Regions from separate parts of the Variovorax xiamenensis genome, predicted to be linked through region 2. Evidence: predicted binding sites of a transcription regulator. Region 2 holds the regulator's gene; each other region holds the start of a gene.
The links. Region 2 encodes LexA, which represses DNA repair genes until DNA is damaged. Its sites were predicted from a motif close to ACTGTATNNNNATACAGT; they were not measured.
Positions count from the first base shown of each region.

Region 1: SFB74_RS22275 (PA0069 family radical SAM protein) is a predicted target of LexA. The motif match lies at 7,109-7,126, and genes of this name have one in related genera.
Region 3: recA (recombinase RecA) is a predicted target of LexA. The motif match lies at 2,355-2,372, and genes of this name have one in related genera.

Region 1 covers NZ_CP139038.1:4,860,648-4,871,000, forward strand. Annotated here, with positions in the region: gene SFB74_RS22240 (type IV pilin protein) at 1-260, opposite strand, end outside; gene SFB74_RS22245 (LysR family transcriptional regulator) at 662-1,588, opposite strand; gene SFB74_RS22250 (MarR family winged helix-turn-helix transcriptional regulator) at 1,926-2,471, shown strand; gene SFB74_RS22255 (DUF1569 domain-containing protein) at 2,543-3,121, shown strand; gene SFB74_RS22260 (hypothetical protein) at 3,134-3,967, opposite strand; gene SFB74_RS22265 (alpha/beta fold hydrolase) at 4,149-4,901, shown strand; gene SFB74_RS22270 (RNA methyltransferase) at 4,909-5,943, opposite strand; gene SFB74_RS22275 (PA0069 family radical SAM protein) at 5,986-7,080, opposite strand; gene SFB74_RS22280 (GbsR/MarR family transcriptional regulator) at 7,205-7,798, shown strand; gene SFB74_RS22285 (thiol-disulfide oxidoreductase DCC family protein) at 7,859-8,278, shown strand; gene SFB74_RS22290 (SAM-dependent methyltransferase) at 8,316-9,257, shown strand; gene SFB74_RS22295 (SRPBCC family protein) at 9,306-10,353, shown strand, end outside.
Region 2 covers NZ_CP139038.1:3,872,944-3,883,296, forward strand. Annotated here, with positions in the region: gene xseA (exodeoxyribonuclease VII large subunit) at 1-1,024, opposite strand, end outside; gene SFB74_RS17620 (MotA/TolQ/ExbB proton channel family protein) at 1,338-1,970, shown strand; gene SFB74_RS17625 (ExbD/TolR family protein) at 1,982-2,407, shown strand; gene lpxK (tetraacyldisaccharide 4'-kinase) at 2,408-3,430, shown strand; gene SFB74_RS17635 (Trm112 family protein) at 3,411-3,593, shown strand; gene kdsB (3-deoxy-manno-octulosonate cytidylyltransferase) at 3,590-4,363, shown strand; gene adk (adenylate kinase) at 4,501-5,157, shown strand; gene SFB74_RS17650 (asparaginase) at 5,207-6,172, opposite strand; gene lexA (transcriptional repressor LexA) at 6,246-6,929, shown strand; gene SFB74_RS17660 (hypothetical protein) at 7,068-7,439, shown strand; gene SFB74_RS17665 (D-2-hydroxyacid dehydrogenase family protein) at 7,541-8,548, shown strand; gene SFB74_RS17670 (MFS transporter) at 8,545-9,702, shown strand; gene SFB74_RS17675 (3-hydroxyacyl-CoA dehydrogenase) at 9,859-10,353, shown strand, end outside.
Region 3 covers NZ_CP139038.1:7,057,734-7,068,086, forward strand. Annotated here, with positions in the region: gene SFB74_RS32525 (mandelate racemase/muconate lactonizing enzyme family protein) at 1-280, shown strand, start outside; gene SFB74_RS32530 (SRPBCC family protein) at 298-726, opposite strand; gene recX (recombination regulator RecX) at 710-1,168, opposite strand; gene recA (recombinase RecA) at 1,211-2,308, opposite strand; gene SFB74_RS32545 (MarR family winged helix-turn-helix transcriptional regulator) at 2,455-2,940, shown strand; gene SFB74_RS32550 (response regulator) at 3,014-3,688, shown strand; gene SFB74_RS32555 (sensor histidine kinase N-terminal domain-containing protein) at 3,801-5,243, shown strand; gene SFB74_RS32560 (sporulation protein) at 5,265-5,465, opposite strand; gene SFB74_RS32565 (biotin--[acetyl-CoA-carboxylase] ligase) at 5,474-6,292, opposite strand; gene SFB74_RS32570 (SET domain-containing protein) at 6,295-7,005, opposite strand; gene SFB74_RS32575 (DNA topoisomerase III) at 7,091-10,054, shown strand; gene SFB74_RS32580 (Bug family tripartite tricarboxylate transporter substrate binding protein) at 10,058-10,353, shown strand, end outside.

The sequences.
Region 1 (10,353 bases), 990 kb from region 2:
GCGACGTTGGTCTTGCTGCAGGGAGGAACGAAGGTGCCGGTCTTCAGGTAGCTCCGGTTGTCCTGGTAGAAGCGCTCCATGTCGGCGCGCAGGGCCGCCAGGCCATTGGTGCCGTCGACGAGCTGGCCGCGCAGGACGTAGTCGCGATAGCTGGGCAGCGCGACCGCCGCGAGGATGGCCACGATGGCCACCGTGACCATGACCTCGATCAGCGTGAAGCCGCCGGCGCCGGGGGCGCGACGCCCGCTTCCCGGCGGCATCGCCGAGCTCAAAGACCGTGTCCGCATCCGCATCCCTTCCCTGTAACCAAGAAAACCCATCCATTCCCGAAAACCGGGAAAACGATGAAAATGAATGAATTGGCGATGCGCTGAAAGACTCGTCCAATTCAAGGCCACCCGTGCATGCGCTCGAGGGAGAGCGAAATTGGATTGCCTATGCACATGCCCGCCGCCGGGTGGCATGTGACAATTGTTTACCGTCTTTGTAGCTTTCTACTAGCGCGCCAGATGAGATTCAGCTGCTCAACTTTCGACGGAATCGACTGCATTGCGCCAGGCAATGCGCAGCGCAATTCGCACCAAAACAAGGCGAAATGCTCCAATTTGGTTCGCAAAATAGAAGCCACAGCCGAATTGCCGCGCCGCTGCATTGACGCCAATTAAGGCGTCTGTGCGCCGGAGGACGGCGCCCACTCCTGCAGGCTGAGCCTTTCCACCGCCATGTCGACGAAGGCGGTGACGGCCAGCGGCCGCTGCTGGCGGCTGGGGTAGACCACGCTCATGCCCCGGCCCGCGCGCATGTACTGCGGCAGCACCGGCACGAGCCGCCCGGCGGCGACTTCGGCTGCGGTCAGGATCGCGGGCAGCGCGACGATGCCCAGCCCGGCGCAGGCCGCCTCGCGCAGCGCCACGTGCACGTTGCTGCTGAAGCGCCCGCGCACCCGCACGTCTTCTTCCGTGCCGTCAGGCCCCTGCAGGCGCCAGACGGCGACGCTGCCGGTTTCCGGCGGCTGCGTCACGCATTCGTGCCCGGCCAGTTCGCGCAGGTCGGCGGGCGTGCCGTTCGCCGCGAGGTAGGCGGGACTGGCAAGAAGGCCGCCGTAGCTCGTGAAGATCCTGCGCGCCACATAGCTGGAATCGCCCAGGGCTCCGATGTGGAACGCCACGTCGATGCGGTCGGCGATGAGGTCGGCCGGCAGGTCGCTCAGCACGAAGTCGAGCTGCACCAGCGGATAGGCCGCGAGGAAGGCCGACACCCAGCCCATGTCGAAATATTCGAAGAAACTTGCCGAGGCCGCCACCCGTATCGCGCCGCTGGGCTCCTTGTTGCCGGCAACGTGCAGTTGCCCTGCCTCGATGAGTTCCTCGACCGCCGGGCCGCAACGCTCGTGGAAAGTCTGGCCCGCGCTCGTCAGCGTGAGCTTGCGGGTCGAGCGCTGCATCAGCCGGGTGCCCAGGCGTGCCTCCAGTTGCTGGATGCGCCGGCTCACCGTGGCCGAGGGCATGCGCAGGTGCCGCGCGGCTTCCGCGAAGCTGCCGAGGCGCGCCACCTGGACAAACATGGCGACTTCATTCAGATCGAGCACGAGGAATCTTTCCTTGAATGACTGCTGGAATGCGACGGCGGCCTTATCAATTCCGCAATTGCTATCGATCGATCATAAAAATGCAATCGATCCGATCCGAATCAGGATGCAAATTAACGATATTCAACGGAAAGCACTTGGCCAATACTGAGCAGTAGCTGACTTATTGCAATTGGCGGAAATCTCATAAACAAATTCGCCGATCGAGCAGCCATTGCGGCAATACTCGTCACCTCGGTTGGTTATAGGTAGTAACCAAAAATTAATCTAATCAATTACCCACCAGTAAGGTCGGTTGAATCGCCCCCCTCTGCCTCGACTTCCCGGTCCGATTCCCATGCAAGCATTTCCCGACGCACATGCATTGCGCTCGCCGCGCACCCTGGACGACCTGCTCCTGTACCGCCTCTCGCGGGCCACGCGCCCGGGCAGCGGCATGGCGACCCGCCTCGTCGAAGGCGGCTTCGGCATCACGCACCGCGAGTGGGGAATGATCGGCATGCTCGCGCAGATCGGCGAGATCACCTCCTCGGCATTCGCCGAGCGCCTGCAACTCGACCGCGTGCGCACGTCGCGCGGCCTGCGCAGCCTTGCCGAGAAGAAGCTGGTGGAGCGCAGGCGCGATGCCGAGGACGGACGCGAAGTGCACGTGCGCCTGAGCGCCGCCGGCCGCCAGCTGTGCGACGCGGTGTTCCCGAGAATCGCCCGCCTCAACATGGATCTGCTCGAGGCCATCGACTCCGAGCACCTGGACATCTTTCTCAAATGCCTGCGCCGGCTCGAACAGCGCGGCAAGGAGCTGAGCGCACTGGGCGTGGTGCCGGAGAAAGCCGATCGCCGATCGGGCGGCACGCGCCACAGATGGCCTGAGCACATCGCCTGACGCGGCGTCATCGCGGATCGTCGGAAATTTGACAGTTCCCGCGCCGCCCGGTGCCTACCATCCGGCACCACATGAACACCTACCCCAAGGACGACGAACGCATCTCGCGCCCCAGGCGCGCCCTGCTGGCCGGTGGCGCGCTGCTGGCGGGCGCTGCCGCGGCGGGTGCCGGATACGTCGTCACCCACTCCGACCAGCCGATCGCCATGGACGATTTCTCCGACCTCCCCCGCGCCATGCGCACGCTCGAACGCCTGCGCACGACACCGCTGCACACCCGCTCCGGCTGGGACCTGGCCCAGGTGCTGCACCACGGCGCGCAGAGCGTCGAGTACTCGCTGGACGGCTTCCCGCAGCTCAAGCCCGCCTGGTTCCGCGCCTCGCTGGGCAGCATGGCGTTCGCGGTGTTCTCCGCGCGCGGCCGGATGAGCCACGGGCTCGAGGAGCCCATCCCCGGCGCGCCGGCGATCGCGTCAGGCCAGGCGCTCGATGCCGCCGTGGAGCACCTGATGACCGCGCTCGGCCGCTTCGAGCGGCATGCCACGGCGCTCGCACCGCACTTCGCCTATGGCGCGCTGAGCAAGTCCGAATACACGCGGGCTCATCTCATGCACCTGGCGAATCACTGGGAGCTGGTGGACGCCGGCTGACGCGCACGGCCGTCATCGCGGCGTGTAGGTGATCTTCGTCGTGACGATGCCTCCCACCACGTCGCCGGTGCGCGTGGAGAGCTTGAGCATCTGGCCGCGATAAGGACCTTCGGCGGCGATCCAGTCTTCCTGGTTCTGCACGAGATCCGATCCGTCGACCTGCCGGAAGCGCACCACCCCGCTGAACCTGCAGGTGTTGATCGTGCCCATGGGCGTTTCGAGAGCCTCGCGCCCGACGTAGGTTCGCGTTCCCGTGATGACCTGTTCATTGCGGATCTCGCCGTTCTCGCCTTCCACGGACTTGACCGAATAGTTGGCGTCGATCGTCTGGCCGGGCGACATCGCCGGCATGACCACAGGCGGATCGTTGTAGGCATAGCCGTACTTCGGGTCCACGTCCTCGCCGCCATTGCGCGTGCCGTAGCGCACCACCTTGCCGTCGACGAAGTCGATGTACTGCCTGTCGGTCGTTCCTCCGCCGATGCCGTAGTACTGGGTACGCAGCAGCCGAACGGGGTTCACGCCCATGAAGGATTCTCGTGAGCGGGTGATCGTGACGGTGCGCAGCTTGGCTGTCTCGCCGTTGCTGATGACGTCCTGCTCCGTCTCCAGCGTGGTGCCTTCGTGCAGGTCGGCCTCGTTGAAGCATGCGGCCGACGAAGTGCCGGGCTCGGGCTGCTGGCTCGGTGGCGGAGCAGGAGGCGGCGGCGGTGGGGGTGGCGGCGGAGGAGGTGGTGGTGGCGCGGGAATGATCGGCAATCCGGCGCCGCCATCTCCTGCGCCCCCGCCTCCGCATGCAGCCAGTGCTGCCAGCGCGACAGCGGCCATTACGTGTTTCGCATTCATCGACCTTCCTCCATTCGTCCAGTCCCTAAAAAAAGAAGCGCGCCTGGAAGCCTTGGCTTTCCTGTTCCTTATGGCGCGGGGCGACTTTGCGGGAGGCCGACAGGGGCTCACTAGTGCACAAAGTCATGCGTGCACCGGCGGGTATTCTTGAGCCCTCGAAGAACCGATGGAGACGGCGGACATGTACTCGGAACAAGGCGGCGAAGGCCCCGACCTGCTTCTCTTGCTGCACGGCATGGGCGCGACCGGCGCCGTGTGGTCGCCCCTGTGCGCCGATGCCGGCACCCGCTGGAAAGGCCGCTGGCTCGCGCTCGATCTGCCCGGCCATGGCAGTTCCGGCAAGCAGGACTCCTACGCCATCGGCCAGCACGCCGCGAGCGTTGCGCGCGCCGTGCTGCCGCAGCTCCAGCCCGAAGGACGCCTCGTGGTGCTCGGGCACTCGCTGGGCGGCGTGATCGGTCTCGCGCTCGCCACGGGCTGGTTCGGTGTCCTGCCGCATCGCGTCTTCGCCGCAGGCATCAAGATCGCGTGGAGCGATGAGGAAGTGCGTCGCATGGAGGCGCTGGCCCTGCAGCCGGCGAAGCTGTTCGCCAACGAGGAAGAAGCACGCGAGCGCTATCTGAAGGTTTCGGGTCTTGCAGCGATTGCCGATGCGCCGCCAGCAGTTGCAGCGCGAGGCATCGCGCAAGGCAGCGACGGCTGGCGCCTTGCTATGGACCCTCGCGCCAACGCGGTGGGCAAGCCGCCGCTATCGGAACTGATGACGCTCGCGCGCTGCCCCGTCCACCTCGCACGTGGAGGCAACGACGCGATGGTGACGCTGGAGCAGACCCGCTCGCTCGACGCCGATGCACGCGACCTCGGGCCGCATGGCCACAACGTGATGGTCGAGGCGCCCAGCCAGGTCTGGGACTGGATGGCGTCCTTCAACTGAAGCGCAGCTATCCGACTCTGCGGATCGGTATCGCGACTTCGGCCACTTCAGCCGCGCGCGCCCTCAGCTGGCCGCATCCGCCATCCACATCCTGCCCGGCCGACTGGCGCAGCTTCGTCAGGATGCCGCGCTCGTGCAGCGTGCGGGCAATCTGCTTGCAGCGCTCCCACGAAGGACGGTTGAAGTCGACGCCGTCCACCGCGTTGAACGGAATCATGTTCAGCACGCCCCACTTGCCCGAGAGCAGCCGGACGATGCCGTCGATCTCGTCCTGGCCGTCGTTGACGCCCTCCAGCAGCGTCCATTGGTACTGGATCGGATAGCCGCTCTCCCGTGCATACCGCTCGCCCGCCTCGACGAGCTCTTCGGGCGTCATGGCGGGCGCGCGCGGAAGAAGCTTCCTGCGGAGTTCGGCCTTGGTGGTGTGCAGCGAAAGCGCCAGCGCGGGCCTGACGCGCTCCTTCATCAGCCGCTCGAAAACGCGCGGATCGCCCACGGTGGAGAACACGAGGTTCTTGTGGCCGACGTTGCCCACGGTGCCGAGCAGCTCGATCGCCTCCAGCACGTTGTCCATGTTGTGCGCCGGCTCGCCCATGCCCATGAACACCACCTTGCGCACCGGCCGTCGCATGCGCGCGAGCGCGACCTGGGCAATGATCTCGGCGCTTCCGACCTGGCGCAGCAGGCCGTCGCGGCCCGTCATGCAGAACTGGCAGCCCACGGCACAGCCCACCTGCGACGACACGCAGAGGCCGTCGCGCGGCAGCAGCACGCTTTCGACGGTCTGGCCATCGGCGAGCGCGACCAGCAGCCGCTCGGAACCATCGGCGCCCGGATGCGCCGCGACGACGCGCGCCAGCCCGGCGAGTTCGGCCTCGATGGCCGGCAGGGCCTCCATCAGCGGCGCGGGAAAGAAGCTCCCGGGCAGGCGCCTGCCGCTGTTCCTGGGCAAGGCGTGGGACCACAGCCGCAGGATGCGCTGCTCGTGGCTGGGGCCGGCTCCGGCTTTACGCAGCCGCTGTTTCAGTTCGTGGATTCGCATGCGCCCTCTGGGGCTGGAAGCTAAGCGCCAGATTGTGCACCGCTAGAACAGGCTGCCCTGCCCCGCCGCCCCCGGCGGCCGGAACGCGGAAACGTCGAGCGGAATCCGCTCGCGGTTGTAGCCGAGGCGGTTCGCGGCCTTCTGGAAGCGCTGATGGATCAGGTCGGCCCACAGGCCCGAGCCCTTCATGCGCGTGGCGAAGTCGGCGTCGTAGTCCTTGCCGCCGCGCATCTCGTGGATGCGCGCCATGATGCGGTCGGCGCGCTGCGGGTAGTGCAGCGCGAGCCATTCCTTGAAGAGCGGAGCGACCTCCCACGGCAGGCGCACCACCGTGTAGAAGGCGCTGCGCGCGCCGGCGTCCCATGCGGCTTCGAGCACCTGCTCCATGTCCTCGGTCACGAAGGGAATCTGCGGCGCCACGCTCACGCCCACCGGCACGCCGGCCTCGGTGAGCGTACGGATGGTGCGCAGCCGGCGGTGCGGCGCCGCGGCGCGGGGCTCCAGCTTGCGGGCAAGGTCGCCGTCGAGCGTGGTCACGGTGACGTACACGGCGGCAAGGCGGTCGGCGGCCATGGGCGCGATCAAGTCGAGGTCGCGCTCGATGGCACTCGACTTGGTGACCAGCGCGAAGGGATGCCGCGTCTCCTGCAGCAGCTCGATGACCGATCGCGTGAGCCGCAGTTCGCGCTCGATGGGCTGGTAGCAGTCGGTGGCGGTGCCGATGGCTATGCAGCTCGGCCGGTAGTTCCTGCGCCCAAGCTCGGCGCGCAGTACCTCGACGAGGTTGCGCTTGGCGATCAGCTTGGTCTCGAAATCGAGGCCCGGCGACAGGTTGAGATAGCTGTGCGTGGGCCGCGCGAAGCAGTAGATGCAGCCGTGCTCGCAGCCACGGTAGGGGTTGAGCGAGCGATCGAAGTAGATGTCCGGCGATTCGTTTCCGGTGAGCGCCGACTTCACGTCCTCGAAGCGCACCTCGGTGGCAAGAGGCGGCAGCTCCTCGGCCTCGGCTGCGCCTTCTTCGAGCGTGCCCCAGCCGTCGTCGAAGGCGTTGCGCTCGTCCTTCGAGAAACGATGCGCGATGTGCGTGGCCGCGCCGCGGCCCTTGATGGCGTGGATGGGTATGCGGGCGGCTGGCATGGTCGGCGACTCCTTGGCAACTCGATTTACTGTTTATTCATACAGTATTCCACTGATTCACCGTCATTGCCGATTTTTTAATTTCTTTCTTGACAGAAATTTCGAGAATCCTAAACTCGGCGCCATGGAACTCACCGACATCCAACGCAAGTTCGTCCTGCACTGGGGCGAAATGGGCTCCCTCTGGGGCGTGAACCGCACCGTCTCGCAGATCCACGCCCTGCTCTTCGCATACGGCAAGCCCATGAACGCCGAGGAGCTGTGCGACACGCTCGGCGTGGCCCGCTCCAACATCAGCAACAGCCTGAAGGAGCTGCAGGCCTGGAACCTCGTGCGCATCACCCACACGCTGGGCGACCGGCGCGATTACTTCGAGACCAGCGTCGACGTGTGGGAGCTGTTCCGCACCGTGGTGCGCGAGCGCAAGGAGCGCGAGTTCGACCCCACCGTGCGCGTGCTGCGCGAACTGGTCTCCAGCCCCGACTTCCAGAAGGAGCCGGCCGACGCGCAGGACCGCATCCGCTCCACCATGGAACTCATGGAAAAGCTCGCCACCTGGGCCGACGAGATGCTGCGGCTGTCGCCCGGCACGCTCGACAAGGTGATGACGCTGGGTGCGAGCGTGCAGCGCTTCGTGCGCGGCGACACCGCTTCGAACGACAAGGGTGGCAAGGGCGACGACCCCGACGCGCACCACGCCAGCCTTCCCATGATCTGAGGCCTCTTTTTTTGCCCAATCATTTCTGTTTCAACAGAAATATCGAGAACAAAGAACATCATGAGCCCCGCTGCGACACCCACCTACCCGCTCACGATCTATTTCGATGCGAGCTGCGCGATCTGCTCCGCTGAAATGGGCGCACTCAAGGCGCGCGACGCGGGCGGCCGGCTGCAACTGGTCGACTGCTCACCCGCCAGCTTCACCGGCGGACCCGCACCACGCGAGGCGCTGATGGCGACCATCCATGTGTCGGACGCCGAAGGCAGGGTGCATATCGGCGTGCCGGCCATACGCATCTGCCGCACGGCAGTGGGCCTCTCCAGCGGCAGTTTCCTGCTCGACCTGCCGGTCGTCGCTCCGCTGGCCGACCGCGCCTATGCGCTGCTGGCGCGCAACCGCTATCGCATCCCACGCTGGCTGGCCGCAAGGCTCGCCGGGCGCGTCGCGCCTTCATGCGACGACAACTGCCGCATCTGAGAAAAGAACCGACGAACAACCACACGAGGGAACCACCATGCCCACCGTCTTCCAGCCCGACTTCCGCATGCCGCACGAAATGTCCGCGCGCACCCGGCCCGAGCACCCCGACGCCCCCATCACGGCCGAGGACACGCAGGACTACTTCACCGAGGTCGCGACCGACTACGGCGCCTGGAGCCCCAGCTACAACATGCACTTCGGCTTCTGGCGCGCAGGCCTGAACCCATTGCGGCGCGAAGGCATGCTGGTGGAGATGAACCGCGTGGTCGGCCGCGCCCTGCGCCTCGGTGACGACACCCGCCGCTGCGTGATCGACATGGGCTGCGGCGCCGGCGCCACCGCGCGCACGCTGGTCGGCGACAGCCCATCGCTCTACGCCATCACCGTGACCAATGTGGCCGTGCAGAACCGCATCGCCGCCAAGCTCGATGCCGCCGCTGGCGTGGCCGACCACATGGCGCACATCGAGGCCGACTACACCCGCACCGGCCTGCCCGCGGCGCAAGCCGATGGCGCGTGGGCCGTGGAAAGCGCCTGCTATGCCGGCGGCACCGACAAGGCCGACTTCATTCGCGAGGCCGCGCGGCTGCTGAAGCCCGGCGCACGCCTCGCGGTGGTCGACGGCTTCCTGCTGCGCCGCCAGCCCGGTCGCCTCGCGAACTGGCTGCATCGCCTGTGGGCCGACAGCTGGGCCGTGCCCACGCTGGCCGTGCGCGACGATTTCGTCGCGGCGCTGCAGGCACATGGCTTCGAAGACGTGGAAGTGAAGTCGCTGCGCTGGCGCGTCGCACCCAGCGCGCTGCACATCCCGGTGCTCGCCACCCGCTTCACGCTGGCCGAACTCTGGAAGGCGCGCGGCAGGCTCAGCCCATGGCGGCGCAAGCACATCGTGGCCAGCTACTGCGCACTGGCGCTGGGCATGTTCTGGCGCGACTTCGACTACTGCATGGTCACCGCGACGCGCCGTTGCGACTGAACAGGCAGGCCCCGAAAACGACACAACGAGGAGAAGAAGAGGTTCCGCATGCAAAACGACTCCGAAGAAAGCAGGTTTTCCGAACTCACCCCCATCGGGCAGCCCGCCGCTGAAGAAGCACAACCCAAGCCCGTTCGCGGCATGCCTTTCGGCTGGTTCTGGCCGATGGCGGCCGGCGCCGCGATTGCGCTCGTGCTGCGCATCGTCTTCAGCAGCGCACCCGGCAAGCCCTACTCGGCCATGCTGGGCTCCTTCGTCTATTTCGTGCCCGCGGTGTGCGGCGCGGTCACCGTGTACATGGCCGAGCGCATCGAGCGGCGCAGCTGGGGCTACTACATCTGGGCGCCGTGGGTGGCGACCTCGCTCTTCGTCGGCGGCACGCTGCTGGTGTTCATCGAAGGGCTGATCTGCGCGATCGTCATCGTGCCGCTGTTCGCCACCATGGGCAGCGTCGGCGGGCTCGCGATGGGCATCGTGTGCCGCATCACCAACTGGCCGAAGCAGGCCGTCTACAGCTTCGCGATGCTGCCGCTGGTGCTGGGCGCCATCGAGCCCCAGCTGCCCAACCCCGACCGCTACTCCGACACCTCGCGCGCGCTCTTCATCGCCGCGCCGCCCGAGCGCGTGTGGCACGAGCTCAACGCCGCGTACGACATCCGCCCCGAGGAAGTCGGCGACGCGTGGGCGTATCGCATCGGCGTGCCGATGCCGATGTCGGGCGTGACGGTCGACACCCCCGAGGGCCGCGTGCGCCAGGTGCAGTGGCAGAAGAACGTGCACTTCGAGGAGGTCATCACCGAGTGGCAGCCCAACCGCCTGCTGAAGTGGCGCTTCCGCTTCTCGCCCGACTCCTTCCCTGCCGGCGCGCTCGACGACCACGTGATGATCGGCGGCCAGTACTTCGACCTGCGCGACGCCACCTACACGCTGACGCCGCGCGACGGCGGCACCGAACTTCGCGTGGCCGTTTCGTGGCGCATGAGCACCAGCTTCAACTGGTATGCCGACCGTGTCATGCATCTCATGCTGGCGGATGCCTCGCAGAACATCCTGCGCTTCTACAAGGCACGCGCCGAAACCACGGCAACCGCGGCGG
Region 2 (10,353 bases):
TCAGGCGCTCCCTCCTGGCCAGCACCGTATAGCGAAGGCGCTGCGCATGGTGCGCCAGACGCAACTGCTGGCGCGTCACAAGACCCGAAGGGCGGCCGAGGCGCCCCGCCGCCTGGTCCAGGCGCTGCCCGAGCACGTCGAGACGCGCGCCCAGCGCATCGCCCAGCCGCTCGTCGATGAGGTCGAGCGCGCCCAGCCACACATCGCGTGGCGCACTCACCAGTTCCGCAGCGGCTGTGGGCGTGGGAGCACGCAGGTCGGCGCAGAAGTCGGCGATGGTGAAGTCGGTTTCGTGCCCTACGCCGCTGACCAGCGGCACCGGACTGCGCACGATGGTGCGCGCCAGCGTCTCGTCGTTGAAGGCCCAGAGGTCTTCGATGGAGCCGCCGCCGCGCACCAGAAGGATCACGTCGACGGCAGGCGTGAGCTCATAAAGCGACAGCAGCGCCCGCACCAGTTCGCCTGGTGCGTTGGCCCCCTGCACGGCGGCCGGGGCAAGTACAACCGGAATATGCGGAACGCGCCTTCGCAGTGCCGTAACCACGTCGTGCAACGCGGCCGCCCCGAGCGAAGTGACGATGCCGATCGAGCGCGGCATGGTCGGCAGCGCCCGCTTGCGTGCCGGATCGAACAGGCCCTCGGCCTCCAGGCGCGCCTTGCGCTGCAGGAACTGTTCGAACAAAGCGCCCTGCCCGGCCCGTCGCAGGCTCTCGACCACCAGCTGCAGATCGCCGCGAGGCTCGTAGACGGCGAGGCGCCCGCGCACCTCCACCTGGTCGCCATCGCGCGGCGAAAAATCGAGCAGGCTGGCGGCCCGGCGGAACATCGCGCAGCGCAGCTGGCCGGATTCGTCCTTGAGCGCGAAGTAACAATGTCCGCTCGAGGCGCGCGAAAAACCGGAAATCTCGCCGCGCACGGACACCGGGTTGAAACGCGCGTCGAGCGCGTCCGCCACCGCGCGGCACAAGGCGCCGACAGCCCACACGCGCGGCCCTGGCGCGGAATTCGGTTCACGCAAGTTCACAAAGTGCACGCTCGGCCGGATGCCACTCTTCCACAACGGGCGGCACGATCCCGGCTTTCAGCCCTCGGGGCGAGACAGGCGCACGGTTTCTCGTGCAACCTGTTGATTTCATTGAAAAAAGTGCTGCTCAAAATTCAGTCGATCCAGCGAAAAGGCCGTCCCATGCGGGTCCGGACGCGTTGCGCAGCGGGTTAATCACAAAGTTATCCACAGAATCTGTGCGTCCTTGCTGACACAAAAACAAGGCGCGTGACGATGGTGGGCTCAGTGGATAATCGCCGCGCATTTGCAGTCTACGGGCCGGAGGATTTTCTTGTTTTCCATCATAGTTGCCGCGGGTTGGCCGATCTGGCCCTTGCTCGCTTGTTCGGTCATTGCGCTCGCGCTGGTTATAGAACGTTTCACGAGTCTCAAGACCGTGAGGGTACTGCCGCCGAAGCTGCTCGACGAAACCATCACCGCGTCGCACGGAGCCATTCCCGGCCCGGATGTCGTGACCAAACTCGAACGCAACTCGATGCTCGGCCAGGTGCTGGCCGCCGGCCTGCGCGCGCTGAACGCCAATCCGCGCTGCACCGAAGACGACCTGCGCGCCGCCATGGAGGCCTCGGGCCGTACCGTGGCGCACAAGCTCGAACGCTACCTGCCGGCGCTGGCCACCATCGCATCCGCCGCCCCGCTGCTGGGGCTCCTGGGCACCGTGATCGGCATGATCGAAATCTTCGGCTCACAGTCGCCGGGCAGCGGCGCGGTGGGTTCGGGCAACCCGGCGCAACTGGCGCACGGCATCTCGATCGCGCTCTACAACACCGCCTTCGGCCTGATCGTCGCCATTCCGACGCTGATCTTCTGGCGCTATTTCCGCAGCCGGGTCGACGAGTACCTGCTGAATCTCGAACTCTCCGGCGAGCGCTTCGCCCGTCATCTCAACGCCCTGCGCAAATGAGCCGCGCCCGCATGCAGTTCCGCCACGGCGCGCGCGACGAGCCGGAGATCAACCTGATCCCGTTCATCGACGTGCTGCTGGTGATCCTGATCTTCCTGATGCTGTCGACCACCTACAGCAAGTTCACCGAGATGCAACTGCGGCTGCCCACGGCGGACGTCGATGCGCAGCGCGACTATCCGAAGGAAGTGATCGTCGCGGTGTCGGCCGACGGCCGATATTCGGTCAACAAGAACGCGGTGGCCGACCGCAGCGTGGAAAGCGTGACGGCTGCCCTGGCCGCCGCGGCCACCGGCGGCAAGGACAGCGTGGTGATCATCAGCGCCGACGCGACCAGCCCGCACCAGGCCGTGGTGACGGTGATGGAAGCCGCGCGTCGAGCCGGCCTGATGCAGATCACCTTCGCGGCCCAGTCGACGGCGCAAGCCGGGCACTGAGTGCCTTCAGATAGCGGCAGCAACGTCGGCAATACGGGTTCGCGCCTGCAGGACGCCTGGCTGCATCGCGGCCTCCTGGCCTGCCTGCTGTGGCCGCTGTCGCTCGTCTATGCCGCGCTGTTCGCGGTGCGCGGCCTGCTCTATCGCTTGGGATGGCTGAAGACCGAGCGCGTGCGCGTGCCGGTGATCGTGGTCGGCAACGTGATCGCGGGTGGTGCCGGCAAGACGCCGGTCGTGATGGCCGTCGTGCGGCATCTTCAAGCACGGGGAATTCGGGTAGGCGTGGTGTCGCGCGGCTACGGTCGCCGCACCGATGATTGCCGCGAAGTGCTCGGCGACAGCGATCCGCGCGACGTGGGCGACGAGCCCGCGCTGATTCACCATGCCACCGGAGCGCCGGTTTTCGTGGCGCGCCGGCGCATCGACGCCGCGCGCGCACTGCTCGAGCGGCACCCGGCCACGCAGGTCATCGTCAGCGACGACGGATTGCAGCATCTGGCGCTCGGTCGCGACATCGAGATCTGCGTGTTCGACGACCGGGGCATCGGCAACGGCTGGCGACTGCCCGCGGGCCCGCTGCGCGAAGCCTGGCCGCGACGCTGCGACCTGGTGCTGCACAGTGGATCGCGGCCGGCTTTCGCGCAGGGCCATACTGCCACCCGGACCCTTGCGGACAACGCCTTGGGCAACGACGGAAGACGCGTACCGTTGGTCTCATTGGCGGGCCGCCCCTTGACCGCATTGGCGGCGATTGCACGACCCGAAGCCTTCTTCGAGATGCTCCGCGCCCGCGGCCTGACGCTCGCCGACACCATCGCGCTGCCCGATCACTTCGATTTCGAGAGCTGGCAACGCCCATCCGGCACGGACAAGACCCTCGTCTGCACCGAAAAGGACGCCGTCAAGCTCTGGCGCAAGGCTCCCGACGCCCTGGCCGTGCCGCTGGAGTTCACGCCGTCCGCGGAATTCTTCGCCGCGCTCGACGCAAAGCTATCATCGCTCGATGGATACCAAGCTGCTTGAATTGCTCGTCTGCCCCGTCACCAAGGGGCCGCTGACCTGGAACCCCGAGAAGCAGGAGTTGTGCTCGCGCAGCGCCCGTCTGGCGTATCCGGTGCGCGACGGCATTCCGGTACTGCTCGAGAACGAGGCACGCACGCTCTCCGACGAAGAGCTCGGGCTGTGAGCTTCACCGTTCTGGTTCCGGCGCGGCTGGCCTCGACCCGCCTTCCCAACAAACCCCTGGCCGACATCGCCGGCGTGCCCATGGTGGTGCGCGTGGCGCAGCGGGCCAGCGAATCCGGCGCGGCGCGCGTGGTAGTCGCCGGCGACGATCCATCCATCGTCGAGGCCTGCAAGGCGCATGGCGTCGAGGTCGTCCTGACGCGCCAGGATCATCCCAGCGGCACCGACCGGCTGGCCGAAGCCTGCGAACAGCTTGGCCTCGATGGCGACGACATCGTCGTCAACGTTCAGGGCGACGAGCCGCTGATCGACCCGGCACTGATCGATGCCGTGGCTTCCACGCTGGCCACGCACGCCGAAGCGGCAATGAGCACCGCGGCCCACGAGATCGACTCGGTCGCCGACTTCATGAACCCCAACGTGGTGAAGGTCGTGCTCGACGCGCAGGGCAACGCGATGTATTTCAGCCGCGCGCCGATCCCTTGGTGGCGCGACGGCTCCGCCAGCGGCGCGGCACCTGCCGTGCTGGCTGCCGCCCCCGCCCCTCTGCGCCACATCGGAATCTACGGTTACCGCGCCGGCTTCGTGCGTCGCTTTCCCTCGCTGCCCCCGGCGCCCGTCGAGGCGACGGAGGCGCTCGAACAGCTGCGCGCCCTGTGGCACGGCCATCGCATCGCGGTGCATGTGAGCCACGTCGCACCGGGCCCCGGCATCGATACGCCCGAGGACCTGGCGCGCGTGTGCGCGGTCTTCGCGACCGCCGGAGCCTGAGCCCGGGCGTCTCCCCGGCTACAGGCAGCGGGATTTCCCCGAGGGCACGCATGCTATCCTCGAAGCAACTCCGCCCAGCCCAGCCATGGGGCCGATGCTCGGCGCGACACAAAATCTAAGAACCGTCCGAGGACACCATGAGACTAATTTTGCTGGGCGCGCCCGGGGCGGGCAAAGGCACGCAAGCGGCCTTCATTTGCCAGAAATACAGCATTCCCCAGATTTCGACCGGCGACATGCTGCGTGCAGCCGTCAAGGCAGGCACGCCGCTCGGACTGCAGGCCAAGGCCGTCATGGACGCCGGCGCCCTAGTCAGCGACGACCTGATCATCAATCTCGTGAAGGAGCGCATTGCGCAGCCCGATTGCGCCAGCGGCTTCCTGTTCGACGGCTTCCCCCGCACCATTCCCCAGGCCGACGCCATGAAGGCAGCCGGCGTCAAGCTCGACTACGTGCTCGAGATCGACGTGCCCTTCGGCGACATCATCGAGCGCATGAGCGGCCGCCGCTCGCACCCGGCTTCGGGCCGCACCTATCACGTGAAGTTCAACCCGCCCAAGGTGGAAGGCAAGGACGACGTGACCGGCGAGGACCTGATCCAGCGCGAGGACGACAAGGAAGAAACCGTTCGCAAACGGCTCGACGTGTACAGCCAGCAGACGCGTCCGCTGGTCGACTACTACTCGGCCTGGGCCAAGGCCGATCCGGTCGCCGCGCCCAAGTACCGCGCCATCAAGGGTGTGGGCACTGTTGATGAGATCACGCAGCGTGCATTGGCTGCACTGAGCAGCTGACGACCCGACGCCCCGATCAACCGCCCCTTCGACAGGGGCGGTTTTGTTTTCACCCCAGCAGTTCCAGCACCAGCGCGATGCGCGCCTTCACGGGCGTCAGTGCGCCTGCATCGCGAAGCAGGTCGCCGGCCTTCGGCAGGATGCGCCCGCTCGAGCAGCGCGTGGCGCGGAGCACGGCGATCCCGGCTTTCTGCGCCTTGAGCGCTGCGGCCTCCAGCGCGTGATGCAGCGTGCCGTTGCCGGTGGTCGCAAGCACCAGTCCGCGCACCGGGTCTTCCCCGCCTGCCTGAAGCAGCGCATCGATCACAGCGCCGCTGGCGCCGGCATGGCTCATCACGATCTCGACCCGAGGCCATTGCACTTCAACCGTCTCGAAGAGCTTTGCTACCGGCAGGGCCCCGCCCTGCGGCCACGAACGAACGAGGCGAACCTCGCCCTCCTCCACGTAGCCCACGGGCCCCGCATCACCTGACGCGAAGGCATCGAGCCGATAGGTGTGAACCTTCTGGATGTCGACGCCGGCATGAATCGCCCCGGCGCACACCACCGTGACACCGCGCGCGCCCTGCGTCACGGCGACGCTGATCGCGTCGCGCACGTTCTGCGGCCCGTCCGGCGACAGCGCGCTGGCAGGTCGCATCGCACAAGTCAGCACGACAGGCTTCGACGGCACCAGCACCGAGTGCAGGAAGAACGCGGTTTCCTCGATCGTGTCGGTGCCGTGCGTGATCACCACGCCCGCCACGTCGGCCTGTGCCAGCCAGTGCGCACAGCGTCGGGCCAGTTGTTGCCAGATGTCGAAGGACATGTCCTTGCTGTCGACCTGCGCGACCTGCTCGGCTTCCAGCATCACGCCTTCGGGCGCCTCGATGCCGCCCAGCAGGTCGGCCACGCCCACCTGCGCGGCGGTGTAGCCGATGTTGTCGTCACTGCTGGCCGCACGGCCCGCAATGGTGCCGCCGGTGCCGAGGACCACCACGCGGCGCGGCAGTTCGGACAAAGAGGAATTGACCATGTCTTGTCAACTTCTAAAAACTGGTTAAAAATACAGGCACTGGATATCCAACCAGTGCCGCAAGGAACCACACATGCAGTTCGCCGTGAAGCTTACAGCCCGCCAGCAGCAGATCCTGGACCTGATCCAGAGCGCCATCGCACGCACCGGTGCGCCACCCACGCGCGCCGAAATCGCCAACGAGCTCGGGTTCAAGTCGGCCAATGCCGCCGAAGAGCACCTGCAGGCGCTGGCGCGCAAGGGCGTCATCGAACTTGTCAGCGGTACTTCCCGCGGCATCCGCCTCAAGGGCGACGCGCTGCGCTCGCTCAACGAAACGCGCCATCGCGAAGGCGGCCAGTTCTCCCTCTCCCTGCCCGGCATGGCCCAGCTGGCGCTGCCGCTCATCGGTCGCGTTGCAGCCGGCTCGCCCATCCTGGCGCAAGAACACGTCGACCAGACCTACTACGTCGAGAACACGCTGTTCCAGCGCCAGCCCGACTACCTGCTCAAAGTGCGCGGCATGTCGATGCGCGACGCCGGCATCATGGACGGCGACCTGCTTGCCGTGCAGGCCACCAAGGAAGCGCGCAACGGCCAGATCGTGGTCGCCCGGCTCGGCGACGAGGTGACCGTCAAGCGCCTGAAGCGCAACAAGCAGGTCATCGAGCTGCATGCCGAGAACCCCGACTACCCGACCATCATCGTGCAGCCGGGCGAGCCTTTCGAAATCGAAGGCCTCGCTGTCGGCCTCATCCGGAACACCATGCTGATGTAGGCCCGAGCAGCCTGCTTTCCACAGCACCCATCCGGCAGTGACAGGTGGCGGGCGTATGGCGAAGAGTCGCCATCACCCTGTCGCGGCCGATTCAAGAAATCCTGCCTGTGTTCAACCTCATACTTTCTTGGAGTTCACATGGGAATCGCCCTCCTCGCCATCGCCGACATCTGGATGCCGCTGCAATCGCTGGCCAACCGCCTGATGCCGGCACGCCGTGCGCATCGTGGCCACCTCGACGCCGAGTCCTCGGCAGGACTGCGCTACGTGGCAGTGCGCCCCGCTTGTACCGCCCGTTCAGGCGGTGTCGCGCCTTCTGAAACAGCCGCTGCACCGGCGCGCCCTCTGCGCGTGGTCCGGGTGGTCGACGGCAAGGGCCAGCAGCGCAGTGCCAACCGCGTAGTCATCTCCGGCCGCATGGCCGACGTCTGCGCCGAACTCGACCGCCTGGCCGCGCTGGAAGCCGCGGAAACCATGGCCACGGCCCCGCGCTCCACACGCCTGCATTGAGCCCGAACTGGGTCCGAAACCGCCCTGCAAGCGGGCGCAGGGCGGGTATCCAAACGTTCGCCGGCGCGACATTCCAATGCTGCGAGGCACAATGGCGTGCCATGAACATTGTGATCCTCGACGATTACCAGGACGCCGTGCGCAAGCTGCGCTGCGCTTCGAAGCTGGATGCATACGCGGCCAAGGTCTATACCAACACGGTGAAAGGCATTGGCCAGTTGTCAGTTCGCCTCAAGGACGCCGACGTGATCGTGCTGATCCGCGAGCGCACCCAGATCTCGCGCCAGCTCATCGAGAAGCTGCCGAAGCTCAAGCTCATATCCCAGACCGGGCGCGTCGCTGGACACATCGACGTGGCAGCCTGCACCGAGCGCGGCGTGGCCGTGGCAGAGGGCTCCGGCTCTCCGCAGGCGCCTGCCGAGCTCACCTGGGCGCTCATCATGGCCGCCATGCGCCGGCTGCCGCAGTACATCAGCAATCTCAAGCATGGCGCCTGGCAGCAGTCGGGGCTCAAGTCGGCCTCGATGCCGCCCAACTTCGGCATCGGCTCGGTGCTCAAGGGCAAGACGCTGTGCATCTGGGGCTACGGCCGCATCGGCCAACTGGTCGCGCGCTATGGGCAGGCCTTCGGCATGCAGGTCGTGATCTGGGGCCGTGAGGCCAGCTGCGCCAAGGCGCGCTCCGACGGCTTCCAGGTTGCGCAGAACCGCCACGAGTTCTTCGCCGCCGCCGACGTGCTGTCGGTGCACCTGCGGCTCAACGAGGAAACCAACGGCCTCATCACGCTGGAAGACCTCTCGCGCATGAAGCCGACAGCCCTGTTCGTGAACACCTCGCGCGCCGAGCTGGTCGAGGCCGACGCACTGCTCGCCGCCCTCAACCGCGGCCGCCCCGGACTCGCGGCCGTCGACGTGTTCGAGAGCGAGCCGCCGCTGCAAGGCCACGCGCTGCTGCGCCTGGAGAACTGCATCTGCACGCCGCACATCGGCTACGTCGAGCAGGAAAGCTACGAGAGCTACTTCGGCCAGGCCTTCGACAATGTCGTGAGCTACATCAACGGCAATCCCACGAACATCGTGAATCCCGGCGCGCTGCAGGTCCGCCGGTGAGCCGGCCGGCGCCACAGAGAGCGCTCTGGGCGCTGCTTGCCGGCAATTTCGTGATCGGCACGGGCGTGATGGTCGTGCCCGGCACGCTCAACGAGATCAGCGCTTCTCTCTCCGTCACCGCAGCCACCGCGGGACAGCTCATCACCGCCGCAGCAGCGGTGATGTGCATTGGCGCACCGTTGCTGGCTGCAGCCGTCGCTGGCTGGGACCGCCGGCAGCTTCTCGCCCTCACCCTGCTCTGGTACGCCGCCGGCCATGTTCTCTGCGCTCTGATGCCGAGCTTCGCCGCCCTGCTGCCGGTGCGCATGCTCACGGTGATCGCGCCGGCCATCTTCACGCCACAGGCTGCCGCCTGCGCAGGCCTGCTCGTGCCGCCCGAGCATCGCGGACGTGCCGTCACCTTCGTCTTTCTCGGCTGGTCGATGGCCTCCGTGCTCGGCCTGCCCATCGGTGCGCTGATCGGTGGGCACCTGGGCTGGCGCATGGCCTTCGTGGCCATTGCGGCGCTCAGTGTCGCAAGCGCGACAGCGGTCTGGCTCACCTTGCCGAATGGCATCCGCCCCGCCGCGCTGACCGCCGCAGCCTGGTCGCGCGTGCTGCGCAGCCCGGTGCTGATGGGCATCGTCTCGGTCACGGCGCTGCAGGGCGCCGGCCAGTTCGTGCTGTTCAGCTACTTCGGCCCGATCCTCAAGCAGAGCTTCGGCGCCGACGCCACCACGCTGAGCGCGATGTGGGCACTGTTCGGTGCCTGCGGACTGGTCGGCAACATGGTGGTCAGCCGGTACATCGACCGCGTGGGCGCCGGCCGCATGGTGCTGATCACGACGGTGCTGATCGCCGCGAGCCTGCTGCTGTGGCCGCTGGCTTCCACCTTGGCCTGGCTTGCGGTGGTGCTCGTGCCATGGGGCCTGGGCTGCTTCGCCACCAATTCGGCCCAGCAGGCCCGTCTGGTGGGCCTGGCGCCCACGCTCGCGCCGGGCTCGGTGGCGCTCAACAGCTCCGGCATCTACACCGGGCAGGCCGTGGGCGCGGCGCTGGGCGGCTGGCTGCTCGCCAACGACGCCAGTGCATGGATGAGCTGGGTCGGCCTCGGCCTGGTGCTGGTCGCCATCTCGCTGAGCATGGCCATCGACCGCAGCCGCCGTGCGCCCTGAAAGCGCGCCCCCGCGTAAAACCCGTCACGCCCCATCCGCGCGGGACTGCAAAATCGGAGTCTTCGACAGCAACGGCAGCATCCGCGGGTGCTGCTCCCGCGTCGACGCCTGCGTGGCAGGCCCGGATACCACCCAACCAGTGAAAATCTCCAGCAAATGACAGTGAACTACTCCCGAATCGGCGTCGTCGGCGCCGGAGCCATGGGCCGCGGCATCGCGCAGATCGCCGCACAGGCGGGCAGCGAAGTGCTGCTGCTCGACAGCTTCGCGGGCGCCGCCGAGCGCGGCCGCGAGGCTCTCTCGGCCCAATGGAACAAGCTGCACGAGAAGAACAAGATCGATGCCGCCACGCGCGATGCGTACATCGCCCGCGTGAAGGCGGTCGATTCGATCCAGGCACTGGCGGGCTGCGATCTGGTGGTCGAGGCCATCGTCGAAGACCTGGAAGTCAAGCGCAAGCTCTTCCGCGAGCTCGAGGGCGTGGTGGCCGAGACCGCCACGCTGGTCACCAATACTTCCTCCCTCTCGGTGACGGCCATCGCGGCCGGGCTCAAGCACCCCGAACGCATTGCCGGCTTCCACTTCTTCAACCCTGTGCCGCTGATGAAGGTGGTCGAGGTAGTCGCGGGCTTCAAGACCGCGCCCGAGGTC
Region 3 (10,353 bases), 3.2 Mb from region 2:
CGGCATCACGCCCTGGCTCAAGATCGCGCACCTCGCGGAGGCGCACAACATCGCGATGTGCCCGCACTTCCTGATGGAGCTGCACGTGAGCCTGTGCGCGGCGGTGCCGAATGCGCGCTGGGTGGAATACATCCCGCAGCTCGACGACCTCACGACGAGCCGGCTGCGCATCGAGGGCGGCCATGCGGTGGCGCCCGGGACGCCGGGTCTGGGCATCGAGTGGGATGCCGACCAGCTGAAGGCGCGGCGCAAGTTCGCGCCGATCGTGCTGCGCGGCTGAACCAGCAGGTCAGCCAGTCAGTCGGCCTCGAGCAGGTCGCGCAGGGTCCGCAGGTCGCGGGCGATCCACTGCGCGTCGCGCTCGAAGGCCGCGTCGTCCATGTGGGGCTGGCGCAGCAGCGTGAACTGCAGTTCGCAGGCGTCCGGCGCGACGCCGATCACGCGAAACGGCAGGTAGACCTCGGGCACGCCCTCGGGCGCGACCCAGTGGTCGAGCACGCCGAAGTCGTTGCGCGGCGCGAAGCGCATGCGGGCTTCGCCGCTCTCGGGCGTGCGCACGATCCAGTGGTCGCCGTGCGGCACCAGCGCGCTCTTCGCGAGGCCGCTGGCCCAGTCGGGCAGGCGCTTCGGATCGGCCGCCAATACATAGGCTCGGCGCCAGTCGCAAGCCACGCGCAGCGTGACGACGCGCGACTGCGCGGCGGAATGCTCATTCGTCGGCTTCATCGAAATCGCTCCTCAGCACCTTGGACACGACGGCGCCCGAGAAACCGCGCGCCATCAGGAATCGCATCTGCTTCGCCCGTTCCTTCGCGTCGGCGGGCGGCCCGGCGAAGCGCTGGCGCCACAGGGCCGTGGCGCGCTCGACTTCGGTTTCCTGCAGGCCGGCCACGGCTTCGGCGATGGCCTCGGGCGCGATGCCTTTGGCCTGCAGCTCCTGCCTGACCCGCAGCGCGCCCGAGCGTGCCGCGCGCTGGTTGAGCACCGAGGCCACCACGCGCGGCTCGCTGATGAAGTCCTTGGCCGCGAGTTCGTCGAGCGCCTTCGCCAACGTGCCGGGCTCTTCCTCGTGCCTGGCCAGCTTGCGTTCCAGCTCGGCGCGCGAATGCTCGCGCTGGCTCAGCAGGCGCAATGCGCGGCCTTTGAGGGAAGGGGCGTCGAATGCCATGCGGGGGTCGCTTGCGCGGCCCCGTGGAGCCGCGCCCGGTCTTTACTCGGCCTTGTCCGCCTTCGCGGCCTTCTGCGGCTTCTCGGGCGTGGTGTCGACATCGGCGGCCAGCAGCGGAATGCCCAGCGACTCGCGCACCTTGTTCTCGATCTCGCGCGACAGCGCGGGGTTCTCGCGCAGGAACTCGCGGGCGTTGTCGCGGCCCTGGCCGATCTTCTCGCCGTTGTAGGCGTACCAGGCGCCCGACTTGTCGATGATCTTGGCGTTCACGCCCATGTCGATGATCTCGCCCTCGCGGCTGATGCCTTCGCCGAACAGGATGTCGAACTCGGCCGTCTTGAACGGGGGCGAGACCTTGTTCTTCACCACCTTCACCTTGGTTTCGTTGCCGATGGCCTCGTCGCCCTTCTTGATGGTGCCGATGCGGCGGATGTCCAGGCGCACCGAGGCGTAGAACTTCAGCGCGTTGCCGCCGGTGGTGGTTTCGGGCGAGCCGAACATCACGCCGATCTTCATGCGGATCTGGTTGATGAAGATGACCATGCAGTTGGTCTTCTTGATCGTGGCGGTCAGCTTGCGCAGCGCCTGGCTCATCAGGCGGGCCTGCAGGCCGGGCAGCGAGTCGCCCATTTCGCCTTCGATTTCGGCCTTGGGCGTGAGCGCGGCGACCGAGTCGACCACGATCAGGTCCACGGCGCCGGAGCGCACCAGCGAATCGACGATCTCGAGGGCCTGCTCGCCGGTGTCGGGCTGGCTGATCAGCAGGTCCGACAGGTTCACGCCGAGCTTCTGGGCGTATTGCACGTCGAGGGCGTGTTCGGCGTCGACGAAGGCGCAGGTGCCGGCCTGCTTCTGCATGGCGGCGATGACCTGCAGCGTGAGCGTGGTCTTGCCCGACGATTCAGGGCCGTAGATCTCGACCACGCGGCCGCGGGGCAGGCCGCCGACGCCGAGGGCGATGTCCAGGCCCAGCGAGCCGGTGGAGACCACCTGGATGTCTTCCAGCGCCTCGCCCTCGCCGAGCCGCATGATGGTGCCCTTGCCGAACTGCTTTTCGATCTGGGCCAGTGCGGCCTGCAGGGCCTTGGCCTTTTCGCTGTTGGCGCCTGCGATGTTCGAACCCTTGACGACTGCGTCCATGTGGAAATCTCCTTGAAAATCAATGGTTTGTGTGTGACACCATCCATCTGTATTTAACTGCAGGCTGGATGCTTGAACAGTAGTGTAGGGGCTGATGCTTCGACGTAAACCTGTTTTTTGGTCAGTTTGCTTTACCATTTCGGACCATGGCCGACACCGCCTTCCCCGCCGACCAGGACGCCTGGCGCCAGACCCATCTGGGCCGCCTGCTGGGCCACGCCATGCGCCGCTTCGACGAGCGCGTGCTGGAGCTGATGGCGCACGACGTCGAGGTGCCGCTGGCCCTGTCGAACCTCGCGGCGCGCGCGCAGGTGAGCGCGGCGCACATCCACATCACGCGGCACCTGTCGCGCGAGGGCTCGCGCCTCACGGAACTGGCGGAGCGCGCCGGCATGACCAAGCAGGCGATGGGCGCGCTGGTCGACCAGTGCGAGGCCTGGGGGCTGGTCACGCGCGGGCCCGATCCGCTCGACGCGCGGGCGCGGCGGGTGCTCTTCACCGCCGACGGGCTGGCCTGGCTCGACGCCTTCCGCGGCGCGGTGACGCAGGCCGAAAAAGAGTTCAGGAGCAGCGTGGGCGACGAGATCGCCACCGTGGTAACCATCGGACTCGAGGCCTACACGGCGGGCTAGACTCGCGCCAGAGACAAATGTGAACAGCGCCGGCCCGGCGCCCGACACATATGAAACGGGCTGGAGGTGACGCATGCGGATTCTGATTGCCGAAGACGACCAGGTGCTGGCCGATGCCCTGCTGCGCAGCCTGCGCACCTCGGGCGCGGCGGTCGACCACGTGGCGAACGGCTCGCAGGCCGACACCGCGCTCATGACCCACGACGAGTTCGACCTGCTGATCCTCGACCTCGGGCTGCCCAGCCTGCACGGCATCGAGATCCTGAAGCGCCTGCGCGCGCGCGGCTCGCAGCTGCCGGTGCTGGTGCTCACGGCGGCCGACAGCGTGGAGGAGCGCGTCAAGGGCCTGGACCATGGCGCCGACGACTACATGGCCAAGCCCTTCAGCCTGCAGGAACTGGAAGCGCGTGTGCGCGCCCTCACGCGGCGCGGCATGGGCGCCACCAGCAACACCATCCGCCACGGCCCGCTGGTGTACGACCAGGCCGGCCGCGTGGCCACCATCGACGGCAAGATGGTCGAGCTCTCGGCGCGCGAACTCGGCCTGCTCGAAGTGCTGCTGCAGCGCGCCGGCCGGCTGGTGAGCAAGGACCAGCTCGTCGACCGGCTGTGCGAGTGGGGCGAGGAAGTGAGCCTCAACGCCATCGAGGTCTACATCCACCGCCTGCGCAAGAAGATCGAGAAGGGCCCGGTGCGCATCGCGACGGTGCGCGGGCTGGGCTACTGCCTCGAGAAGATCCAGCCCTGATGCGCCCTGACATGCGGGAAATGCCGCGGAACCGGCTCTGCCGGGCCGCAGGCATCGCCCTCGGCAAGGCGGCGCAGAGACAGGCGGTGCGCGCGGCCCGGGAGCGAATCAAGTGAAGCTTTTCCAGCGCGCGCAGCGCTCCCTGTTCGGCGAGATCCTCGACTGGATGCTCACGCCGCTGCTGCTGCTGGTGCCGGTGAGCATCGGCGTCACCTGGCTGGTGGCGCAGGGCATCGCCAATGCGCCCTTCGACCGCGCGCTGGAGCACAACGTGAAGGCATTGGCCGAGCTGGTCACGGTGAAGGAAGGGCACGCGCAGTTCGTGCTCTCGCAGTCGGCGCGAGAGATCCTGCGCGCCGACGAGACCGGCCACGTCTACTACCAGCTGCTCGACGGCTACGACAACCTGCTCAGCGGCGAGCGCGACATTCCGCAGCCCGGCCTCGACGAGCCGCTGCCGCCCGGCCAGGTGTTCCTGCACAACAGCGACGTGCACGGCCAGCCGGTGCGCGTGGCCTCGATGTGGATCGCCAGCGGCACCGACGACGTGCCGCCCACGCTGCTGCAGCTGGCGGAGACGCGCGAGAAGCAGTCGGTGCTGGCGGCCGAGATCATCAAGGGCGTGCTGCTGCCGCAGTTCGCGATCCTGCCGCTGGCGGTGCTGCTGATCTGGCTGGCGCTGGTGCGCGGCATCAAGCCGCTGTCGGTGGTGGAGGCACGCATCCGCGAGCGCCGCCCGGGCGACCTGAGCCCGCTGGACGAATCCTCGGTGCCGCTGGAGGTGGTGCCGCTGGTGTCGTCGGTGAATGAACTGCTGGACAAGCTCAACGACTCGATCGGCACGCAGAAGCGCTTCCTGGCCGACGCGGCGCACCAGCTGAAGACGCCGCTGGCGGGCCTGCGCATGCAGGCCGACCTGGCGCAGCGCGAGGGCGCCAACGCCGACGAGCTGAAGCAGTCGCTCAAGCAGATCGGCCGCGCGAGCAAGCGCGCCACGCACACGGTGAACCAGCTGCTGTCGCTGGCGCGCGCCGAGGGCAACAGCGCCAACGCGCACCACCAGCCCTGCGACCTGGCGAAGCTGACCATCGAGGTGGTGCGCGAGGCGGTGCCGCGCGCGATCGAGAAGCGCATCGACCTGGGCTACGACGGCGCCGAGGCCGGCGCGCCGGGCGTGGTGTTCGACGGCAACGCCACGCTGCTGAAGGAGCTGGTGCGCAACCTGGTCGACAACGCGATCAACTACACGCCCTCGACGCCCGAGCGTCCCGGCCTGATCACCGTGCGCGTGCTGGCCGACCCCTTCGGCCACGTGCTGCTGCTGCAGGTGGAGGACAACGGCCCCGGCATCGCCGAGGCCGATCGCGAGCTTGTGTTCGAGCCCTTCTACCGCGTGCTCGGCAACGAGGCCGACGGCTCGGGGCTGGGCCTGCCGATCGTGCGGGAGATCGCGAACCAGCATCGCGCACAGGTGAAACTGGAGGACGCCCATCCGGGCAAGCACCCGCCGGGGGCGCTCTTCACGGTGCGCTTCGAGGGCGAGCAGCCGTCCTGAGCCGCTCGCGAAGCTTTGCCGTCAGGGCGCCGGGGTGCCGGGCTTCGGCGCGTCCTTGCGGATCTGCAGCCACTCGGGGTGGATCTGCCGCGCCATGCGCTGCGGCTCGCGCTCGCTGAGGCTGGCCGGCGCCAGACCGAAGCCGGCGAGATCGCCACGCGTCCAGAGGAAGTAGCCGGCGTTGGCCAGCAGCAGGACGACGAGGAGCAGGCGCAGCTTCATGTTGAAGATCAGAAAGCCATGCCGCGAGGGCGCACGCTCACTTCGTCGCTGGAGATCAGCTGCAGGCCGGCGTCGGTGCGCACCTGCAGCTCGCCGCCCCAGGCCACGCCTTCGCAGAGGCCGGCGGTGCCGTCGCTGAGCGTCACCTCGCGCCCGCGCAGCACGTCGCGCGCGGCAAAGCGTTCGGCGAAGGGGGCGAAGCCGCGGGCTTCGAAGTCGAGCACCGTACGCACCAGCGGCAAGACCAGTTCGTCCAGCACCTCGGGCGCGCTGACGCCCGGACGCCACTGCTGCACCCAGGCCGGCGGCGTGCGCATGCCGTCGGCCTCGCGCGCGCCGATGTTCACGCCGATGCCGATCACGAGGTAGCGCGAAGCATCGGGCCGGCCGTTGGCGGGCAACGCGGTCTCCACGAGGATGCCGACCAGCTTGCGATCGTTGACCCACACGTCGTTCGGCCACTTGAGGCCGACCTTCTGCGTATTGGAGGGATCGAGACTTTCGGCCACGCTGACACCCACGGCCAGCGAGAGTCCCGACCAGTCGGCCGGCGCCAGCGGCAGGCCCAGCGAGAACATGAGCGAGGCTGACGCCTCCTGCCGCGCATCGCCGCTCTGCCAGGGCCGTCCCATCCGGCCGCGGCCTGCCGTCTGGCGCTCGGTCACGAGCAGCACGGGCTCGACGCGGCCGGCACGCGCGCGGCGCATCAGCTCGGTATTGGTGGAATCGATCTCGGCCACGGCCTCGACCGCGAAGCCGGGCAGCAGCGGAGCGACCGCCGCGGCGATCCGGTCCTGGAACCAGTCGGCCGTGCTGCTGTTGTCCATGGTCAGTCCTTGGCGGACTTGTCTTTCTTGGCGGATTTCTTTTCCGCTTTCTTCTCGGCCTTCTTCTCAGCCTTTTTCTCCGCCTTCCTGGCGTCCTTCTTCTCAGCCTTCTTCTCGGCTTTCTTCTTTTCGGCCTTTTTCTTCGCCTTCTTCTTTTTCTTCTTCTCTTCGTCCTCGTCCTTGGGCGTCAGCAGCGTGCCGCGGCATTGCTCGGAGCCGCACCAGCAGGGAAATTCGGAAAGAAGCTTCGGCGTGTATGGCTCGTCGATGATCAGGCCGTAGTCGTAGTTGAGCTCTTCGCCGGCGGCGATGTTGCGCAGCGCCTTGATATAAACGCGCCCATCGACCTCGTCGGCTTCGCAGTTCGGCTCGCACGAGTGGTTGATCCAGCGTGCATCGTTGCCCTTGACGTTGCCGTCGATCACGCGGCCGTCGTCGATATGGAAGTAGAAGGTGTGGTTCGGCTGGGTCGGGTCATGCGGATGGCGGCGCAGCGCCTCCTTCCAGCTGATGACCTCGCCCTTGTATTCGATCAGCGTCTCGCCTTCGGCCAGGTCCTGCACGGCGAAGACGCCGTTGCCGTGGACGTCGGAGCGCCGCATCTGGATGCGGCGGCGGCCGGAACGCTCCTTGGCGGCGGGCTGCGCATCAGCCTCGGGGAGCGCGGTGGCTTGCGTATCACGACCGGCCGGAAGTGGGGATTTGGAAGGCATCGCCGAAGTCTGTTAGTTTGAATATGCACACATGCGTGTGCGCGCGTGCGCACGCGGGAAGCCGCAGAGTATAGAGAGCCCTTAGATGACAAAGACGTTGGTAATCGCAGAAAAGCCGTCGGTGGCGCAGGACATCGTCCGCGCCCTCACGCCGGTCGCAGGGAAATTCGACAAACATGACGAGCATTTCGAGAACGACAGCTATGTCGTGACCAGCGCTGTCGGTCACCTGGTCGAGATCCAGGCGCCCGAGGAATTCGACGTCAAGCGCGGCAAGTGGAGCTTCGCCAACCTGCCGGTGATCCCGCCGCACTTCGACCTCAAGCCCGTCGACAAGACCAAGACCCGCCTGAACGCGGTGGTCAAGCAGGCCAAGCGCAAGGACGTGACGCAGCTCATCAACGCATGCGACGCGGGACGCGAGGGCGAGCTGATCTTCCGCCTCATCGAACAGTACGCGGGCGGCAAGTCGGGCCTGAACAAGCCGGTCAAGCGGCTGTGGCTGCAGTCGATGACGCCGCAGGCCATTCGTGACGGCTTCGACGCGCTGCGCACCGAAAAGCAGATGCAGGGCCTGGCCGACGCCGCGCGCTCGCGCTCGGAAGCCGACTGGCTGGTGGGCATCAACGGCACGCGCGCCATGACGGCGTTCAATTCGCGCGACGGCGGCTTCTTCCTCACGACCGTGGGCCGCGTGCAGACGCCGACGCTCTCGGTGGTGGTGGAGCGCGAGGAACAGATCCGCAAGTTCGTCTCGCGCGATTACTGGGAAATCCACGGCACCTTCGCGGCCGAAGCCGGCGAGTACCCGGGCAAGTGGTTCAACCCCGACTGGAAGAAAGCCAACGCGCCGCTGCTTGCCAACGGCGAGCCCGACCCCGAACAGCGCGCCGACCGCGTGTGGAACGAGCAGGAAGCCCGCGCCATCGCCGACGCCTCGCGCGGCAAGCCCGCCACCGTCACGGAAGAGAGCAAGCCCACCACGCAGGCATCGCCGCTGCTGTTCGACCTGACCTCGCTGCAGCGCGAGGCCAACAGCCGCTTCGGCTTCAGCGCCAAGACCACGCTCGCGCTGGCGCAGAGCCTGTACGAGCGCCACAAGGCACTGACCTACCCGCGTACCGATTCGCGCGCGCTGCCGGAAGACTACCTGCCGGTGGTCAAGCAGACCATGGGCATGCTCGCCAACAGCGGCATGAAGCACCTGGCGCCTTTCGCCCAGCAGGCGGTGGACGGCAACTACGTCAAGCCCAACAAGCGCATCTTCGACAACGCCAAGGTGTCGGACCACTTCGCCATCATCCCGACGCTGCAGGCACCGAGCGGCCTGAGCGAAGCAGAGCAGAAGCTCTACGACTTCGTGGTGCGCCGCTTCATGTCGGTGTTCTTCCCGAGCGCCGAATACCAGGTGACCACGCGCATCAGCACGGTGGAGCAGGGCGGCAAGAAGTATCCCTTCCGCACCGACGGCAAGGTGCTGGTGAAGCCCGGCTGGCTCGCCATCTACGGCAAGGAAGCCCAGGACGACGAGAAGGAAGACGACAAGGACGGCAAGCGCCTCGTGCCGGTGAAGCCGGGCGAGATCGTGAAGGCCGAGTCGGTCGACACCAAGGGCCTGAAGACGCGTCCGCCGGCACGCTATTCGGAAGCCACGCTGCTCGGCGCCATGGAAGGCGCTGGCAAGACCATCGACGACGACGAGCTGCGCGAGGCCATGCAGGAGAAGGGCCTGGGCACGCCAGCCACGCGCGCGGCCACCATCGAAGGCCTGATCACCGAGAAGTACATGCTGCGCGAAGGCCGCGAGCTGATCCCCACGGCCAAGGCCTTCCAGCTCATGACGCTGCTGCGCGGCCTGGGCGTGGAGGAACTCTCCAAGGCCGAGCTCACCGGCGAGTGGGAATACAAGCTCGCGCAGATGGAGAAGGGTGCGCTCAGCCGCGACGCCTTCATGCGCGAGATCGCCGAGATGACGCAGCACATCGTCAAGAAGGCCAAGGAATACGACCGCGACACCGTGCCGGGCGACTACGCCACGCTGCGCACGCCGTGCCCCAACTGCGGCGGCATCGTGCGCGAGAACTACCGCCGCTATGCCTGCACCGGCAAGAGCGGCACGGGCGAGGACGCCTGCGGCTTCTCGTTCGGCAAGTCGCCGGCCGGGCGCACCTTCGAGGTGGCCGAGGCCGAGGCGCTGCTGCACGACAAGCACATCGGCCCGCTGGAAGGCTTCCGCTCCAAGGCCGGCTGGCCCTTCACCTCCGAGATCGTCATCAAGTACGACGAGGAAGCGAAGAACTGGAAGCTGGAATTCGACTTCGGCGACGACAAGAACGAGGAAAGCGGCGAGATCGTCGACTTCAGCGAGCAGGACACCGTAGGCCCCTGCCCGGTGTGCGGCGCGCCGGTGTTCGAGCACGGCAGCAACTACGTCTGCGAGAAGTCGGTGCCGACCAATGCGCAGCCCACGCCGAGCTGCACCTTCAAGACCGGCAAGATCATCCTGCAGCAGCCGGTGGAGCGCGCGCAAATGGAAAAGCTGCTGGCCACCGGCAAGACCGACCTGCTCGACAAGTTCGTGAGCATGCGCACGCGCCGCGCCTTCAAGGCCTTCCTGACCTGGAACGCCGAAGAGGGCAAGGTGACCTTCGAGTTCGCGCCGCGCGAGGGCGGCAGCAAGTTCCCGCCGCGCAAGACCTTCGGCAAGGCTGCGCCGGCCGGCAAGACGGCTGCCGCGAAGAAGGTGGCGGCGAAGAAGACGCCCGCGGCCAAGAAGGCCCCGGCCGCGAAGAAGGCCGCCGCGCCGCGCAAGCCGGGCGCGGGCCTGAAGCCCAGCGACGCGCTGGCGGCGGTGATCGGCAACGAGCCGGTCGCGCGCACCGAGGTGGTGAAGAAGCTCTGGGACTACATCAAGGCCAACGGCCTGCAGGACGCCAAGGACAAGCGCTCGATCAACGCCGATGCCAAGCTCAAGCCGGTGTTCGGCAAGGACCAGGTGACGATGTTCGAGCTCGCGGGCATCGTGGGCAAGCACCTCTCGGCGCCCTGAGCCATGCTGCGCAGACACTTCGCAACGAGTGTGGCATTGGCCGTCGCGGTGCTCGGCGGCAGCGGTTTGGCGCACGCCGCCGCGTGGCCCGACAAGCCGGTCAAGCTGGTCGTGCCTTTCCCGCCCGGACAGGCCACCGACATCTTCGCCCGCGCCATCGCCGAGCAGCTCGGCAAGCGGCTGGGCCAGCCGGTGATCGTCGACAACAAGGCCGGCGCCGGCAGCAACATCGGCACCGAGTTCGTGGTGCGCTCCCAACCCGACGGCTACACGCTGGTGGTGGCGGGCAGCGCGATGGC